Regions from separate parts of the Nocardia sp. NPDC059229 genome, predicted to be linked through region 3. Evidence: riboswitches for the same ligand, from Rfam matches in the RefSeq annotation. Region 3 holds a riboswitch; each other region holds the start of a gene.

Evidence for each region. Region 3 has a riboswitch for magnesium ahead of ACFXHE_RS08835 (MgtC/SapB family protein). Riboswitches for the same ligand answer to the same signal wherever they lie in the genome.
Region 1: it holds a riboswitch for magnesium, as region 3 does, so the genes downstream of both, ACFXHE_RS16525 (hypothetical protein) here and ACFXHE_RS08835 (MgtC/SapB family protein) in region 3, are expected to answer to the same signal.
Region 2: it holds a riboswitch for magnesium, as region 3 does, so the genes downstream of both, ACFXHE_RS02670 (hypothetical protein) here and ACFXHE_RS08835 (MgtC/SapB family protein) in region 3, are expected to answer to the same signal.
Region 4: it holds a riboswitch for magnesium, as region 3 does, so the genes downstream of both, ACFXHE_RS13175 (NRAMP family divalent metal transporter) here and ACFXHE_RS08835 (MgtC/SapB family protein) in region 3, are expected to answer to the same signal.

What each region holds. Positions count from the first base shown of each region.
Region 1 covers NZ_JBHZAK010000006.1:227,097-230,966, forward strand. The annotation lists gene ACFXHE_RS16515 (BTAD domain-containing putative transcriptional regulator) at 1-444, shown strand, start outside; gene ACFXHE_RS16520 (MFS transporter) at 529-1,767, shown strand; M-box (ykoK) riboswitch at 1,847-2,031, shown strand; gene ACFXHE_RS16525 (hypothetical protein) at 2,387-3,172, shown strand; gene ACFXHE_RS16530 (ABC transporter permease) at 3,209-3,870, shown strand, end outside.
Region 2 covers NZ_JBHZAK010000001.1:561,057-564,926, forward strand. The annotation lists gene ACFXHE_RS02665 (magnesium transporter MgtE N-terminal domain-containing protein) at 1-1,062, opposite strand, end outside; M-box (ykoK) riboswitch at 1,166-1,344, shown strand; gene ACFXHE_RS02670 (hypothetical protein) at 1,625-2,038, shown strand; gene ACFXHE_RS02675 (DUF3558 domain-containing protein) at 2,136-2,648, opposite strand; gene ACFXHE_RS02680 (DUF3558 family protein) at 2,648-3,172, opposite strand; gene ACFXHE_RS02685 (DNA polymerase domain-containing protein) at 3,433-3,870, opposite strand, start outside.
Region 3 covers NZ_JBHZAK010000002.1:540,322-544,191, reverse strand. The annotation lists gene ACFXHE_RS08850 (SDR family NAD(P)-dependent oxidoreductase) at 1-87, shown strand, start outside; gene ACFXHE_RS08845 (nitrate/sulfonate/bicarbonate ABC transporter ATP-binding protein) at 23-1,408, opposite strand; gene ACFXHE_RS08840 (hypothetical protein) at 1,422-1,667, opposite strand; gene ACFXHE_RS08835 (MgtC/SapB family protein) at 1,664-2,377, opposite strand; M-box (ykoK) riboswitch at 2,579-2,754, opposite strand; gene ACFXHE_RS08830 (MFS transporter) at 2,827-3,870, opposite strand, start outside.
Region 4 covers NZ_JBHZAK010000004.1:404,616-408,485, forward strand. The annotation lists gene ACFXHE_RS13165 (xanthine dehydrogenase family protein molybdopterin-binding subunit) at 1-635, shown strand, start outside; gene ACFXHE_RS13170 (DUF6636 domain-containing protein) at 620-1,045, opposite strand; M-box (ykoK) riboswitch at 1,233-1,411, shown strand; gene ACFXHE_RS13175 (NRAMP family divalent metal transporter) at 1,753-3,525, shown strand; gene ACFXHE_RS13180 (hypothetical protein) at 3,700-3,870, opposite strand, start outside.

The sequences.
Region 1 (3,870 bases), on a different contig from region 3:
GACGACGGTCCGCTGCGCGGTGCCGACCGCAGTCCGGCCGCAGCATTGGCCACCGACGAAATCCTGGGGCGCACACACTATGCGATCGCACTGGTCGGAACGGGCCGAATCGGCATTGCGACAAGGCAACTCGAGATCGCCCGCGACCTCGCCGCCACCGCCGCACCACGACTGCTCCCCGTCGTCGCCGTCGGCTGTGCGCTGGCCGCCCTCGCCATCGGCGCACCCGAGCCGGCCGCGCGCCTGCTGGGAGCCATCGACCAAGTGACCGGCCGCATCACGAACGGCAATCCCGGTCCCGACGTACGCCAGGCGTACGCCCTCGCCCGGAAAGCCCTGGGACAGCAACGATTCCTGTCCGCCCTGAACGAAGGCCGGCGCACCCCCTGCGACCAGGTCAGCGTCCTATTCGAGCAGGCCCTGTACCAGCGCGCTGTCAGCTGACACCAGCGTCGCATCAGCGCCGCCCGGAAGTGTTGCGAGCATGGCGAACACCACCTCCTCATCCGACACGAGCAGGTGGAAGTAATGGCAGCCCCCATCGCTTCCACCCACGAATCCGCCGGCGCCGGAACCCCGATCCGCAATTGGCTCGCCGTCGCGGCGGTATCCACCGCCACCTTCGCGATGGTCACCGTAGAGGCCATGCCGGTCGGCCTGCTCACCCCCATCGGTCACACCTTCGACGTCTCTCCCGGTGCGGTCGCACTGACGATCACATTGCCCGGACTCATGGCCGCGGCGGCCGCGACCACCCTGCCCGTCGCGATCGGAAGATCGGACCGGCGTACGGTCCTGCTCGGGCTGATCGGGCTCATGCTGGCCGCGACAGCGGTCTCGGCGCTGGCACCGGACTTCGCGATCCTGCTCGCCGCACGTGCCGTCGCCGGCATCGCCATCGGCGGCTTCTGGGCGCTGGCCGCCTCGTGCGCGGTCAGACTGGTTCACGCGCACCACATTCCACGAGCGATATCGCTCGCGTTCGGCGGTGCGACAGCGGCCAACGTGCTGGGCGTGCCGGCCGCGACGCTGATCGGCAATCTGAGCGGCTGGCGCGTCGCCTTCGCCGCACTGGCCGGATTCGGCGCGGTGGTCGCCCTCGCGCTGCGGCTGCTGCTGCCGCCCCTGCCCGCCACCGAGGTGGTCCGCCCCCGCGCCCTGGCGCGGCAGTTGCGCACACCGGCCGTCCGCGCCGGCGTCATCGCCACCTTCCTTCTGGTGGGTGGGCATTGGGCGGCATTCACCTTCGTCCGGCCCATGCTGCAGGACATCTCCGGTCTGGGCGCCGGGGCAATCGGGCCAGCGCAGCTGGCCTTCGGCTTGGCGGGCGTGGCCGGAACGTTCGCGGGCGGCGCCGCCGCCGGCCGCGACCCGCGGCGCGCCCTGGTCGCCGCTGCCGCCCTGCTGGCGATGACACTCGCACTCTTCCCGCTCATCGCGACCACACCGGTCAGCGGCATCGCAGCACTGCTGGTGTGGGGCACGGCATTCGGTGCGATTCCGGTCGGCGTGCAGACCTGGATCCTGCAGGCCGCCCCCGACCATCCCGAGGCCGCGACCGCCCTCAATACCGCCATGTACAACCTGGCCGTCGCCCTCGGTGCGCTCACCGGCGGCGTGATCGTCAGCTTCACATCGGTGACCGGCGTCCTCGTCACGGGCGCGCTGCTCGGCGTGACCGCCATCGCCGCGGTCATGATCGGCGGGCGGCAGCTGACGCGGCGTGCCGGTGCCCTGTCAGCGACGTCGGCCACAGTCGAAGAATGAGAATGGTGATCGTCGGAGCCACCGGACCGCCGAATCCGGCGCGGTTTTGACTTTTAACGAGTCTTTAACTAGGTTCCCTGTTGCACCTCGATAGGCGAGGCTCCTGCACGAACACAGGCCACTGATCTGACGACGTCGAGAGACGCCCAAGGTTAGGACAGATTTCTCCGGATCAAGGGGTAATCCAAAGTGGCTTTCCGATTCGGAACACTGCGATTCGGAACACGTCGTGCAGTGCCAAAACTCTGACGAGAGGGGTGTGCGTCCGCCCCGAGAGTTCCGGGCGACCTCCCCCGTGCGTTGACGAATCGCGTTCTACCAGTGAGGAGGTCGGGTAGCACGATGGCACCCGATGATGACCCGGGATCTCCGGGTCGGCCCCTCCGCCTCGGTCCGGGCCGCTAGCCAGCACACCAACACCGCGTCGATATTTCGACGCACGTAATTCTCCGATATCACGATGCCGCCCGCGCGGCACCGGACTATTCGCATGCACATTTTACGAATGAATTCGGAGATTCGCATATATATCCGACCCGTCGGCACCACCGTGCCCGACGGTATTCGACGCTGCCCGGAAACCGATGCGGGCAGCGGTATCCCGAGGGGAAACATCCCGATGAGAATTCGCCTGCTCGCATTCGCCACCGCGGCGATGACCACCGCCGGACTGGTCGCCCCTGCCGCCGCTTCGGCCGCGGCACCCGGACCGGACGTCCGGCTCGCCGACGCTGTGACAGCTCAGGCCGTGTCCGGCGACGCCCGGATCGTGGACCGATCGGTGGTGCTGCGCACCGACCTCGGCACGCTCCGAACCACCACCGACCAGCTGCAGATCCTCGACCCGCAGGGCGTGGTGGTGGGGGCGATCCCGCTGACCATCACGAAGCAGGACACGACGTACCCGATCGACGCCCGCATCGACGGCGACAGCGCCACCCTCACCCCGCGCCCGGATCGGGCACGACCGGTCAGCACCGAGGAACGACGCATCGCCGCGGAGCTGCACGCCGCCGCGCAGACGCAAGCCGAAGACCCTGCGGCACAGCAGATTGCCGATCCCGACAGCTTCGAGGATCGGATGAATACCGTCTTCCAGAATGTCAACAACGAGCTCACCGTGGCCCTGGCGGTGGGCACGCTGCTGGGTGCCGTCATCGGAGCGCCGCTGGGCTGCGTCCTGCTGGGCGCGGGTCAGGGTCTCGCGGTCGGCGCATTGACGTTGGGCACGTTGGCGATTCCCGGCGCCGTCACCGGCTGTCTCGAGGGCGCGGTGGCCGGGGCCGGAATAGGCGTCGTGGTTTTCAACCTGCTCATCGGCGCACCGGCGGTGCTGGCCTCGGCCGTGCACGCCTACAACGTCATGACCGCACCGCCCGCGGTCGCCGCCGAATCGACCAACTGAGTTGCGACGAAGCCGCTCGGAGCGAGGTGAACAGCAATGACTCTCGAATTGGCAATTCCGGACCGCCCCAAGACGACTCCCGAGGTGCCGCGGGCACGCGGCCGGCTCCGAGCGGTGGACTACCTGATCATCGGCGCGGGCGTGCTGCTGATCCTGCTGGTGCTGAGGCTGTTTCGGGACATGTCGGTGCCCTGGACGCCGGATACCGGAACCGAGGCCGTATCAACCGATCCCGCGAACCTGCCTTATTACGCGGCCCGCACCACGCTGCGCATGTTCATCGGCCTGGCGGCGTCCATCCTCTTCACGCTGATCGTCGGCCAGTGGGCGGCGCGCTCGCGACGGGCCGAGAAGGTGCTCATCCCGGCGCTCGACGTGCTGCAGTCGGTGCCGGTGCTGGCCCTGGTCTCGATCACGGTCACCGCGTTCGTGGGCCTGTTCCACGGCTCGTACCTGGGCGCGGAGGCGGCGTGCATCTTCGCCATCTTCACCGCGCAGGCCTGGAACATGACCTTCGCCTACTACCAGGCGTTGCGCAATATGCCCCGGGAGCTGGATGATGCGGCCCGCATGATGCGGCTCACCCGCTGGCAGCGGCTGTGGCAGCTGGAGGTGCCGACGGCCATGGTGCCGATGATCTGGAACGGCATGATGAGCTTCGGCGGCGCGTGGTTCATGCTCGCGGCCTCGGAGGTCAT
Region 2 (3,870 bases), on a different contig from region 3:
GGCCTGCAGCAGCGCGATCACCGAGACCACGCCCACCAGCCGGCCGGAGTCGAGTACGTGCACCTTCAGCAGGGCCTCCGGCTGCACTGCGTGCGCGGCGGAGACCACCGAAAGCGCCTGTGCCGCCGTAGCGTCCAGCGGACACGAGACGAAGTCGACGTTCATCAGCCCACCGGCGCTGTCGGGATTGAACCCCATCAGCGTGACGACCTTGACGCGCTGCCCGGGCGGCATCAGATCGAGCACACGCCGGCGGCGCGATTGCTTGAGCTCGATGACGGAGTCGGCCGCGTCGTCGGCGCGCATGCGCCCGAGCAGCGCTGCGACTTCCGCATCGGACATGTCGTTGAGCAGGCGGCTGGACTTGTCGGAGTCGAGCTCCTCGAAGACATCCGCCTCCAGTTCAGGGTCGTCGTGCACTTGATCCAGGATCTCGTCCTGCTCGTGCTTGTCCGCGTCCTCCAGCAGGTCGGCGATCTCAGCGGGCTTGAGCCCGCGCAACCGGCTGCTGAGCCGCAGGGTCAGCGACTGCTCGTGGCCGATCAGCGGCTCGAACGCCTTCCAATCCCGGGAGGCGTGACCGCCGCCGGACTTGATCAGCCCGAAAAGGCGCGCTGGGCGGCGAGTGTCCAGTCGCGCCAGCACCCAGCCCGAACCGGAGTCGTCGGGCACACCGACCCGATCGAGCTCGACATCGTAGGCGCGCACCAGCTCCACCGCCTCCACATCGATCAGCCGGTGACCCAGGATGTCCGCGCGCAGCAGCACCTCACCCGCACGCCGCTCGAAGGACCGCAGGTCGACCTTGTTGACCGAGAGGACGATGCGATCGGCTTCGAACAGCCGGATACGTTCGGCGGAGACGAACACATCGCGCCCACCCATCCCGACGACCACGCCCATCACCGGCGGATAGGCGTCGCCACCCGGCAGGCGCACGATGAGGTCGTCCACCCGGCCGATGGTCTCCCCCGACGCGGCGATCACCGGCGCCTTCAGCAACTGCGACAGATGCACCGTCGCAACCGATTCCGGCTTCGACGATACTGTGGGTTCGGTCATATGCGCTCCTGACTCGGCGACCCGGAATTCCGGCGGCCACGGGCGAACATTGCATGTCCGAATTGACGAATCAATCCTCTACTGCCAGACTTTGCGGCGTCAATCAGCACCTCGCTAGGCGAGGCTCCTGTACGAACACAGGCCACTGATCCGACGACGTCGAGAGACGCCCAGGGTTAGGACAGGTTTCCCCGGATTAAGGGGTCACCCGAAGTGGCTTCCCAAGGCCTTTCATTGGGGATACGTCGTGCAGTGCCGAAGCTCTGACGAGAGGGGTGCTCGCCCTCCGGCCTGCTGGCGTGGCGACTCCTCGTGTGCACCCTGGTCAGCGCCCTCGTGCGCTCCGGCCGCAAGGAGGTGAGGACGACCCATGACCCCCGGCGATAGTCCGTATCCGAGTGATCGGTTCCACTCACCCGTTTGCGGGTGAAAACACGCCACACGACTCTGACCTTTCACCACACCACGCACGATGCGTATCCCCATTACGCGGCCGTGTAATACGTGCTGGCCTTTTCACCCTCATTCGAAATCATCCACCCAGAATTTCGGAGGTTCGCCAATGAGGAAAATCACCGCGTACACCCTGGCCGCCGTCCCCGCCCCGGGCCTGCCCGCGCCGGGGCTGAAGACCGTCGCGAGCCAGGCTGACCAGGATGCCGCGTTCTCCGCAGCGGTCAACCAGTTCGGTCTGGCCACCTCGGTGGGCACCCTGATCGGCACCCTCATCGGCGGCGCGGCCGGTTGCGCCATTGGCGCCGCGGGCGGCGCCATCGCCGGCGTCACGGTCATGTCGGTGCCGACCGGCATCGCGGGCTGCCTCACGGGCGCCGCCATCGGCATTCCGCTGGGTGCGGCGGCCGGTCTGGTGCTGACCGGCGTACCCGCCGCCATCGCGGTCGGCATCGGCCTTGCCCAGCGCCTGTCCGCGCCCGACTCCACCCCGGCTCCCGCCGACGCGGCGCCTGCCGTCTAGCGGGCGGGTCCGATTGCATCGGTGAAACACGTTGCGGCGGTGAGTGTCTCGACCATCGCCGCCGCTGTCTTCTTGTCCGGCAGCAGGTTCGGGACGGTCACACACCGTCTACCGAGAGGGTGGCCTGCATGAGAGTCATGGCCCCCGCGCACGGGTCCGGTTGCGCCGCGTGGTCGCGGTTCTGGACCCACCAGGTGACAGTGCCGGTGTCGGAAGTGGTCACGGCGCAGGTGCTCGGATCCTTCGGGTCACGCCAGTACATGCCGCCGAAGTGCTTGATCACCAAACGCTCGACCTGATAACCGAATTGGTCAGCGATCTGGACCTCACGGCTCAAGGTGTCGTTCTCCAGCCAGGCGTAGGTGATGTCGACCGCACCGCCGTTCGGACTGGTGGCGGTCCAGTTGCAGATGGTGGGGGCGCTCTGCTGCTCGATGCCCGAGACGTGCAGGTTGCTCGCGATCTTCTGATCCTCCAGCGGGCCGCAGCCGGCCAGCAGGTTCGGGGCGTCGGCGGCGCGCACGGGTGATTCCTTCGGGCCCTGCGAGCACCCCGAGAGTGCGGCGATCAGTAAGGCCGCCAAGGCGATTCGTGTTCGAGCCCTACGCATTACCCCTGCCCAGCCTTCGTCAGAGTGGACGCCGCCAGCTGTTCCAGTCCCTTGCAGGGCTCCTTGGCGGTCTCGGTGATCGCGGCCCGCTCGGACCAATCGATGAAATCGCTGTCCCCGAACGGAAGTGCCACCTCGCACGACTGCGGCCCCTGCCATTCGATGCCGGATTGCCCGGCCACCTGAACGTCGGACGGGCGCGCGTCGGTGATCCGGGTCCGGCGGTCCGCGAGCGGACTGCCCCGGAACCAGTGGAATACCACCGCGTAGTCACCGCCCGCGGGCCGCTGCCACGCGCATCCCAGCGGATTCACCGCCACTCGCTGCAGCCCATTGAGCCCGGTCGCCTGGCCGACATCGGCATCGGCCACCCCGCCGCACAGTCCGATGGTGTTCGGTGCCGGCATCACCGCCGCCTTGGATGTGGTCGTCGCCGGGGCCGCCTGCTGATTCGACGAGCCGCCGCAGCCCGCGATCGCCGCCCCGATCAGGGCGATCCCCGCCACCGCGCCCACCGCTCTCATCACGCCGACCAGCGTAGGCGAACCGCCCGAATCATGCGATCGGCGACACCGCGGACACATTGTGCGCCGAGAGACGCCCAGGGTTAGGACAGATTTCTCCGGATCAAGGGGTAATCCTGCGCCGACGCTCGTAACTCTTTCCGGTATTCGGCGACACCCCCGGCGCTCGCCTATTTCCGCGTGCCCTTTCTCGAATACATGCGGATTCATCCAGTACGACGCCGACGAGCACCTGCTGACCCGGGACGCGGCGGCCCGAGTCAGTTCTCCCGGCGGGCGCGGGCGCGGCGCTTGCCCTCGTGCATGGCCTGCACCCGCGCCACCGGGATGGTGTGCCCCTCGGCGATGAGATCGGCTGGGAGAGACTGGGGTTCGGGCATGGCCTCGGCCCAGGGATCGCGGTCGCCGAGCATCTTGGCCGCCGTGCGAATCGTGAAGTCGTGCGGGTCGACGTCGGGCAGGTCCGCCCAGGCGACCGGGAACGAGACGGTCGCGCCCGGGCGGATCCGCGGGCTGTAGACCGACACCACCGTCGCGCCGCCGGCGCGGGTCGAATCGAGAAAGACCTTGCCGCCCCGGTCTTCTCGAATGAACGCCGTGGTGGCGAGCTGCGGATCGAGACGTTCGGCGCGCGCGGCGATCGCCCGGGTCGCCGCCGCGGCATCCTCGAGATCGACGCCCGGCACGACCGGGACGAA
Region 3 (3,870 bases):
GCCTCCGCGGACGCCTCCTACATCACCGGTCAGGACCTGCTCGTCGACGGTGGCCTGACCACGGTGATCCCGTCGGCGATGGTGTGACTCGGGACGCGCGCAGATCGGCGGCGGGATCGGCGGTGATGCGGCCGGAATCGGTGTCGTAGTCGTACAACTCGGCGTAGCGGCCCCAGTCGATGGCCAGCTCCAACTGGCGGCGGGCGTCGTCGTCGGAGAAGCCGCGCCGCAGCAGGTCGAGAATGAAATCGGCGCGCACCGTCTGATCGCTGCTGCCCACCAGCGCCGAGCAGATGGTGCGCACCAGCGGGGCCCGCCGGCGGGCCTGCGCGGCGAAAATCGCCTTGCTGGACTGGATGTCGGCATTGGTGAAGTTCGCCCCGACATTGGTCAGCATCACGTCACCGGACTCCACCAGCAGCAGACCCAGCAGCGCCGCCGCGTCGACCAGCGGCATCAGGTCGTCGAGCTCGAAATTCAGCTCGTCGGCCACCACCGGCAGGTCGGCGCGGCCGTCGCTGCCGTACACCAGCTCCAGCAGACCCGCGATCCCGCCGACCGAGGCATCCGGCAGCGGCACCGCGAACGGCGTCAACGTATCCGCCGGGGCCGCAGCGACTTCGGTGTCACGGCCGGTGAGCAGACCGTAGATCTGATCGACCAGCGTCTCGAACCCCGGCGTGCGGCGGCTGCGCGGGCGCGGCTGCTCCACCGTGATCTCGGCGATGATCCGCCCCGGATTCGACCCCAGCACCACCACTCGATCCGCCAGCTGCACCGCCTCCTCGATGTTGTGGGTCACGATGCACACACACTTGGTCGGAAAGTCCTCGGTGGACCACAGATTCACCAGTTCGGTGCGCAGATTCTCCGCGGTCAGCACATCCAGCGCCGAGAACGGCTCGTCCATCAGCAGCAGATCCGGCTCCAGCACCAGCGCTCGCGCGAACCCGACCCGCTGCCGCATACCACCCGACAGCTCCTTGGGATAGGCGGTCTCGAACCCGTCCAGGCCGATCCGGTCGATCGCGTCCAGCGCCCGCTGCCGCCGCTGCGCCGGAGCCACCCCGCGCGCCGCCAGCCCCAGCTCCACATTGTCCTGCACCGTCAGCCACGGCATCAGCGCGAAGGACTGGAACACCAGCGCCGCACCCGGATTCGCGCCCCGCAACGGCTGCTCTCGGTACCGGACCTGCCCGCCGGTCGGGGCCAGCAGCCCCGCGATCAACCGCAGCAGCGTCGATTTCCCGGACCCCGCCCGGCCCAGCAACGCGACGATCTCGCCCTGGCACAACTGCAGATTCACCTGATCGAGCACGTTGAGCCGCTCCCCGGACGCCCCGGTGAAGGACATGTCGATATCGGTCAGATCCATCAGAACCTGGCCGGTGGCAACGGTATCGGTCATGACATCCTCCACGTCACAGGGAGTAGCGGCGCTGCGCCAGCGCGTACAGCCGCCGCCAGAACAGGCGATTGATCCCGACGACGAACGCGCTCATGGCCAGCACGCCGACCAGGATGCGCGGCCAGTCGCCGTCGCGGGTGGCGTCGGCGATGTAGGCGCCCAGACCCGTCACCGCGGCGAACACCGCCGCATCCGCCCACCGCGACCGCGGCCGATCCAGCACCCCGCGCGACGGATACGACCGCAGCGCGGCGTTCACTCCTCGGCCTCCGCCCGCAGCGGCACCGTGCGCCACCCGACACTGGTCACCGACGGCTCCAGGCTCAACCGGCTCACCGCGGCCTCCATCTGCCGGTCGTCGCGGCGGTCACCGGTCAACTCCGCCCGCACCTGCACCCGGCCCGGGGAGGTGTCGTGGCTCGAGATCGACACCAGCCGGAAATCGGTGCGCGTCAGCGACTGCACCAGCAGCGCCCGCACATGCGCCTCGTGCGCGTCGTCGGTGTCGGCGTGGAAGCCGTACAACGCCTCCTGCGCCTCGACCTCGTCGACACCGGGGCGATCCACCGTGCGCGCCACCGTGCGCAGCGCGGTATTGACCACCACCACCGCCACCGTGCCCGCCACCGCGGTCGAATACATGCCCGCACCCGCGAGCGCACCCACCGCCGCCGCACACCACAGCGTCGCGGCGGTGTTCAGGCCGCGGATATTGAACCCGTCGCGCAGGATCACACCCGCGCCCAGGAAGCCGATACCCGAAACGATCTGCGCCGCAACACGAGTCGGATCCGCCGAGGCGCCGTTGAAGCCGTGCGCGGACAGCAGCACGAACAAGGTCGCCCCGGCGGCGACCAGCGAATTCGTGCGCAGTCCGGCCATCCGGGCCCGGAACTGACGCTCGAACCCGATCACCGCGCCCAACCCGACACCCGTGCCGAGCCGCAGCAGCATTTCCCACATGGTCATCTCGATCTCCCAGCGGAGGACGGCGCACTCCGGACTCGGACGCTACCGGGGTACGGGTAGCGGCCAGGAGAGTGCAGGAGTGACGCCGAGTGAACGATTGGCTAACGGAACTCGATCCGGTCCATCGGGCACGACCACCACCTCCTCGACGCCACACGTACGCATGCCAGGGGAGTGGGACCGGCGCGACATCGCCGGTACGGGTACCACCCCTCGTAAGACCTTCAGCACTCCACGGCGTAAACCCGCCACGGGTGGCGGGAGCCGGTCGGGGCATCCCCTTAGCTCGGGGAAACCTGTCCTGATCCGGGGCGTCTCTCGACGTTCGGGATCGCCGGCCTGTATCCGTGAAGGAGCCTCAGCTAACGACGGCACCTTGCGACCAAAAGTAAACACCCGCCCGCCGCGATCGGCAACCCGACGTGAGCGCCGTCGCATTCGCGCTCCCGCTAGCGTCGCGCCTCGACCGCGACCCGCGCCACCAGCCGCACCACACACAGCACCGCCACCACCGCCGCGAAGATCTGCACCGCAGCCAGCAAACCGGTCGCGCCCGCCAGCAGGCCGACACCGATGACCGGGCCGCCGCTGCCGCAATAGGCCATCACGAAATAGGTCGACAGCACATCGGCGTGCCGATCGGCCGGCGCGGCCGCATTGATCGCGGTCAATCCCGACAGGAACGCCAGGCCGTGACCGGCCCCGGCCAGCACCGTTGCGAACAACAGCAACGGCAGCGAGGAGACCGCGCCCGCGACCGCCAGCAGTACCAGACCCACCGCCAGCAGCGGGAATCCCGTGAAGTCCAGGGCCCGTTCGGGTTTGCCGTAACCCACCAGCTGCGCCACCGCCCACGCCGCGGGCAGCAGCGCGGCCGCCGCGCCACCGACCACCAGATTCGCACTGCCCGACAGGGTCGCGGCATAGGTCGGGATCAGCGTGAGGAAGACGCCGACCACCGCGAAACCCAGGAACGCGCCCGTGCCCGCGGCCGCGAAGACCGCACCCATCCCGGCCGGGATACTCGGCCGCCGTGGCCGCCACGGGGTGACCGCCGCGGTCTCGGGCAGCGCCGCCACCGCCACCGCGGCCGGGACCAGCAGCGCCAGCTCCATCACGAACGGCGTCACGTACGGAGCCGGAAGATATTGCGCCAGAACAGCTCCCAGTACCGGGCCCAGGCCCATGCCGCCCGCCGAGGCCGCCGCCGACACCAGGGCCGCGCGGCGGCGGTCACGGTGCGGCTCCAGCTCGGTCAGCGCGGCGGTGAGCGCGCCCGAGGCCGCACCGACCGCCAGCCCCTGCAGGATGCGGGCCGCGAACAACCACACCACATCGGTGGCCAGCGCGAAACCCAGCGTGCCCAGCGCCGCCAGGGCCAGCGCGGGCAGCAGAATCCGGCGCCGCCCCAGTGCATCCGAGGCCGGACCGGCGATCAGCAGCGCGGGAATCAGCACCCCCATGTAGACCGCGAACACCAGCGTCATCACCAG
Region 4 (3,870 bases), on a different contig from region 3:
GGCTGACCGGCAGCGGCGCCGCCCTGTCCATGATCGCCACCGGACCACCCGGCGGACACTACGCCGACGCCCGGATCACATTGCTGCCCAATGGTTGCTACGACCTGGCCGTGGGCACCGCGGAATTCGGCAACGGCACCACGACCGTGCACCGGCAGATCGCGGCACAGGAGTTGGCCACCGTCCCCGACCGCGTCGCCATCCGCCAGTCCGATACCGATGTGGTCCGCCACGACACGGGCGCGTTCGGGTCCACCGGCACCGTGGTGGCAGGCAAGGCGGTGCTGTACGCGGCGCGCAAGCTCGCCGCCACCTTGTGTGCCACCGCCGCAACACATCTCGGCGTTGCCGCCGAGGACTGCGAGCTCGGCGCGGACTCGGTGCGCTGCGGCAATCGCCGCATCTCCCTGCAGGCGCTGCACACGTTGTCGGCCGAGTCCGGGGAATCCCTTGCCGCGGACGGACATTGGGGCGGCACGCCCCGCTCGGTCGCCTTCAATGCGCAGCTGTTCCAGGTGGCGGTCGATCCCGATACCGGCGAACTGCGCATCCTGCGCAGCGTGCACGCCGCCGACGCGAATTGGCCCTGCTCACGCACTATCGAAAGCCGTAGTGCCCGTCAGTGGATGGTGTAGGCCTGCCGGGAGAGGCGGAAGCTGTGGCCCGCCCCGGCGCATTCGACGTAGTCGGTCGTGCTCAGGCAGGTGAGGCCGCCGACGGTGATGTTCGTGCCGTAGTCGAGGACCGCCGCGGTGGATTCGACCAGACGGTCGCCGTGGCAGTGGAAGTCGACGACGCCGGTGCTCTCCAGGACCAGGCGGTCGCCGTACTGGAGGTGGCAGTTCTCCGGCCGGGGCGGGGTGGCGTAGTCGTGCTCGGAGATCTCGCAGGCCGCGGTGGTCGCGGAGACGATGCAGCCGATATTTCCCGACGGCGTGCGGAACCGCACGAAGTCGGGCGGTGCCGCCTGGGCGATCGCCGGGCCCAGCGTGGACACGGCGATCAGGGCGGCGGCCCCGGTCAGGGCACGGATCGGAAATTGCATGTCGACTCCCCGGTTCGGCAGGTTGACCGGTTGATCGTCGCCACCGCCGGATGCGATAACGGACCGGGTGACCATGAATGATTGCCACGGAGTGGCCGTGCCCGAACCGGGTTGGGGCACAATGGATTACGAGGAACCGACCGGCCCGGATTTGACAAGCGGAACGACCGGGCTCACCATTGCCCAGTCAGCACCTCGCTAGGCGAGGCTCCTGTACGAACACAGGCCACTGATCCGACGACGTCGAGAGACGCCCAGGGTTAGGACAGATCACCCCGGATTAAGGGGTGATCCGAAGTGGCTTCCCGGGCCGCGAGCCCCCGGATACGTCGTGCAGTGCCGAAGCTCTGACGAGAGGGGTGCAGGGTCCACGCCGTCGTGCGGGGCCCAGATCCCTCTTGCCGCGCGCGATGCGACACCCGATGTAGTGACGTCCACGTACGTCCCGGCGGCAAGGAGGTGAGGGACGAACAATGAGTTCCGGCGATAGTCCGTATCCGAGTACGGATTTCACTCTTCTGACGTCCCCGGCTTGCCGCATTCCGGTCACCGGCTGACCCGTTTCCCGCACAGGCGTGCCCGGCGTTCCACCGCCGGTCAGTAGCCCGCGCGTGCCCCGGGCCGGCCGATCCGTGCCCGAACTCGCTCGGCGGCCGGGCGTATTCCGCACGCCCGCACATCTGATGATCGAAAGCGAGGGACAGGCCATGGCCTTCTTCGCGAACGGCTCCAGCCGCCGCACCTCCACCGTCGCCGTGCCCGCCGCAGCCGGCCGGCCCGCCGCCGACGTCCACCCCACCGGCGCCGTCATGGACAGCGCGCACGTCGGCGACATCGTCGGCGCGCTCGGCTCCATCGGCCGGCACGACACCCTCGAAGGCCGTTCCCGCCGCCAGCGCTTCCGCATGCTGCTGGCCATCATCGGGCCCGGCCTGATCGTCATGGTCGGCGACAACGATGCCGGTGGCGTGGCCACCTACGCGCAGGCCGGACAGAACTACGGCATGGCGCTGGTCTGGACCCTGGTGCTGCTGATCCCGGTGCTCTACGTGAACCAGGAGATGGTGGTCCGTCTCGGCGCGGTCGCCGGAGTCGGCCACGCGCGCTTGATCTTCGACCGCTTCGGCAAGTTCTGGGGCGCGTTCAGCGTCGGCGATCTGTTCATCGTGAACGCGCTCACCATCGTCACCGAGTTCATCGGTGTCTCCATGGCGCTCAACTACTTCGGGCTGCCCAAGGGCATCGCCGTGCCGCTGGCCGCGGTCGCGCTGTTCGCCATGGTGGCCGGCGGTTCGTTCCGGCGCTGGGAGCGGTTCCTGTTCGGGCTGATCGCGCTGAACATCGTCATGTTCCCGCTGGCATTCCTGGTGCACCCCAAGGCATCTCAGGTCGCGCACGGATTCCTGCCGTCATTCCCGGGCGGGCTGAACTCGACGCTGCTACTGCTCATCGTGTCCATCGTGGGCACCACGGTCGCGCCGTGGCAGCTGTTCTTCCAGCAGTCCAATATCGTCGACAAGCGCATCACTCCCCGCTGGATCCGCTACGAGCGCATCGACCTGTGGGTCGGCATCGTCGTGGTCATGGTCGGCGCGGTCGCCATCATGGCGGCGACCACTTTCGGCCTCGCGGGCACGGCCGCGGCCGGCAGCTTCACCGATGCCGGGGCCGTCGCCCACGCGCTGCACGACCACGTGGGCACCACCGCCGGCGCGCTCTTCGCAATCCTGCTGCTGGACGCCTCGCTCATCGGCGCCAACGCCGTCGGCCTGGCCACCACCTACGCCCTCGGCGACACCCTGGGCCGGCGGCACTCGCTGCACTGGAAGGTCTCCGAGGCGCCGGCCTTCTATATCGGATACGCGGCACTGCTCGGCGTCGCCGCCGCGGTGTCGTTCAGCCCCGATCACGTTCTGGGCCTGCTGACCCAGGGGGTGCAGGCGCTGGCCGGGGTGCTGCTGCCGTCGGCGACGGTGTTCCTGGTCCTGCTCTGCAATGACAAGGCCGTGCTCGGCCCGTGGGTGAACACGGTCAGGCAGAACATTGTCGCCGGGGTCATCGTCTGGTCGCTGGTGCTGCTGTCGCTCGCGCTGACCGCGGCCACCTTCTTCCCGGACCTGACCACCACGACCCTCGAAATCGGCTTCGGCGCCGGCGCGCTGGTCGGCGTCCTGGGCGGGGCGGGCATGCTCATCGCCTGGCAGCGCGGCCGGCGTCGCCGGGCCGAGCGGACCGCGGCCGAGCTCGGCGGACTGGATCCGGATCAGGTGGAGGAGCTGGACTCCACTCGCCTCACCAAGGCCGAGCGCAAGGCCATTCTGGAGGCGGACCGCGACACCTGGCGCACCCCCGCGCTCGACACCCTGGCGCGACCGGCGTTCTCCACGGCGCGCACGGTGGGCATGTTCGCCCTGCGCGGCTACCTGCTGCTCGCGGTGATCCTGGTGGGCGTCAAAATCTTCCAGTCGATCGGCGGCTGATCAACCACGGCGCGGCCGCAGTTCCTGCACATCGTCACCGATGCGCTTGGGCTGCGGCCGTTTTCGATGAAGCTCACGTTTTCGATGAAGCTCAGCAGTGTGCGGGATGAAATCGGACGGGATCACACAGGTTTGGACGAATCCGGTTCGGGGAATACCCGGGGTGCACGACCGTCAGAGATCGTCGAGATCGGGAATGGGGGGCAGCACCGGCTCTGGCCATTCCTCCAGGGTTGCCACCTGCAGGTGGATGAAGGCTGCGATGCGGTGCCTTGCCGAGGACGGGAGTCGCTCGATATCGGCCGGGCTCAGGACGTGTGCGCCGAAGGAGTGGGACTGTGGCGC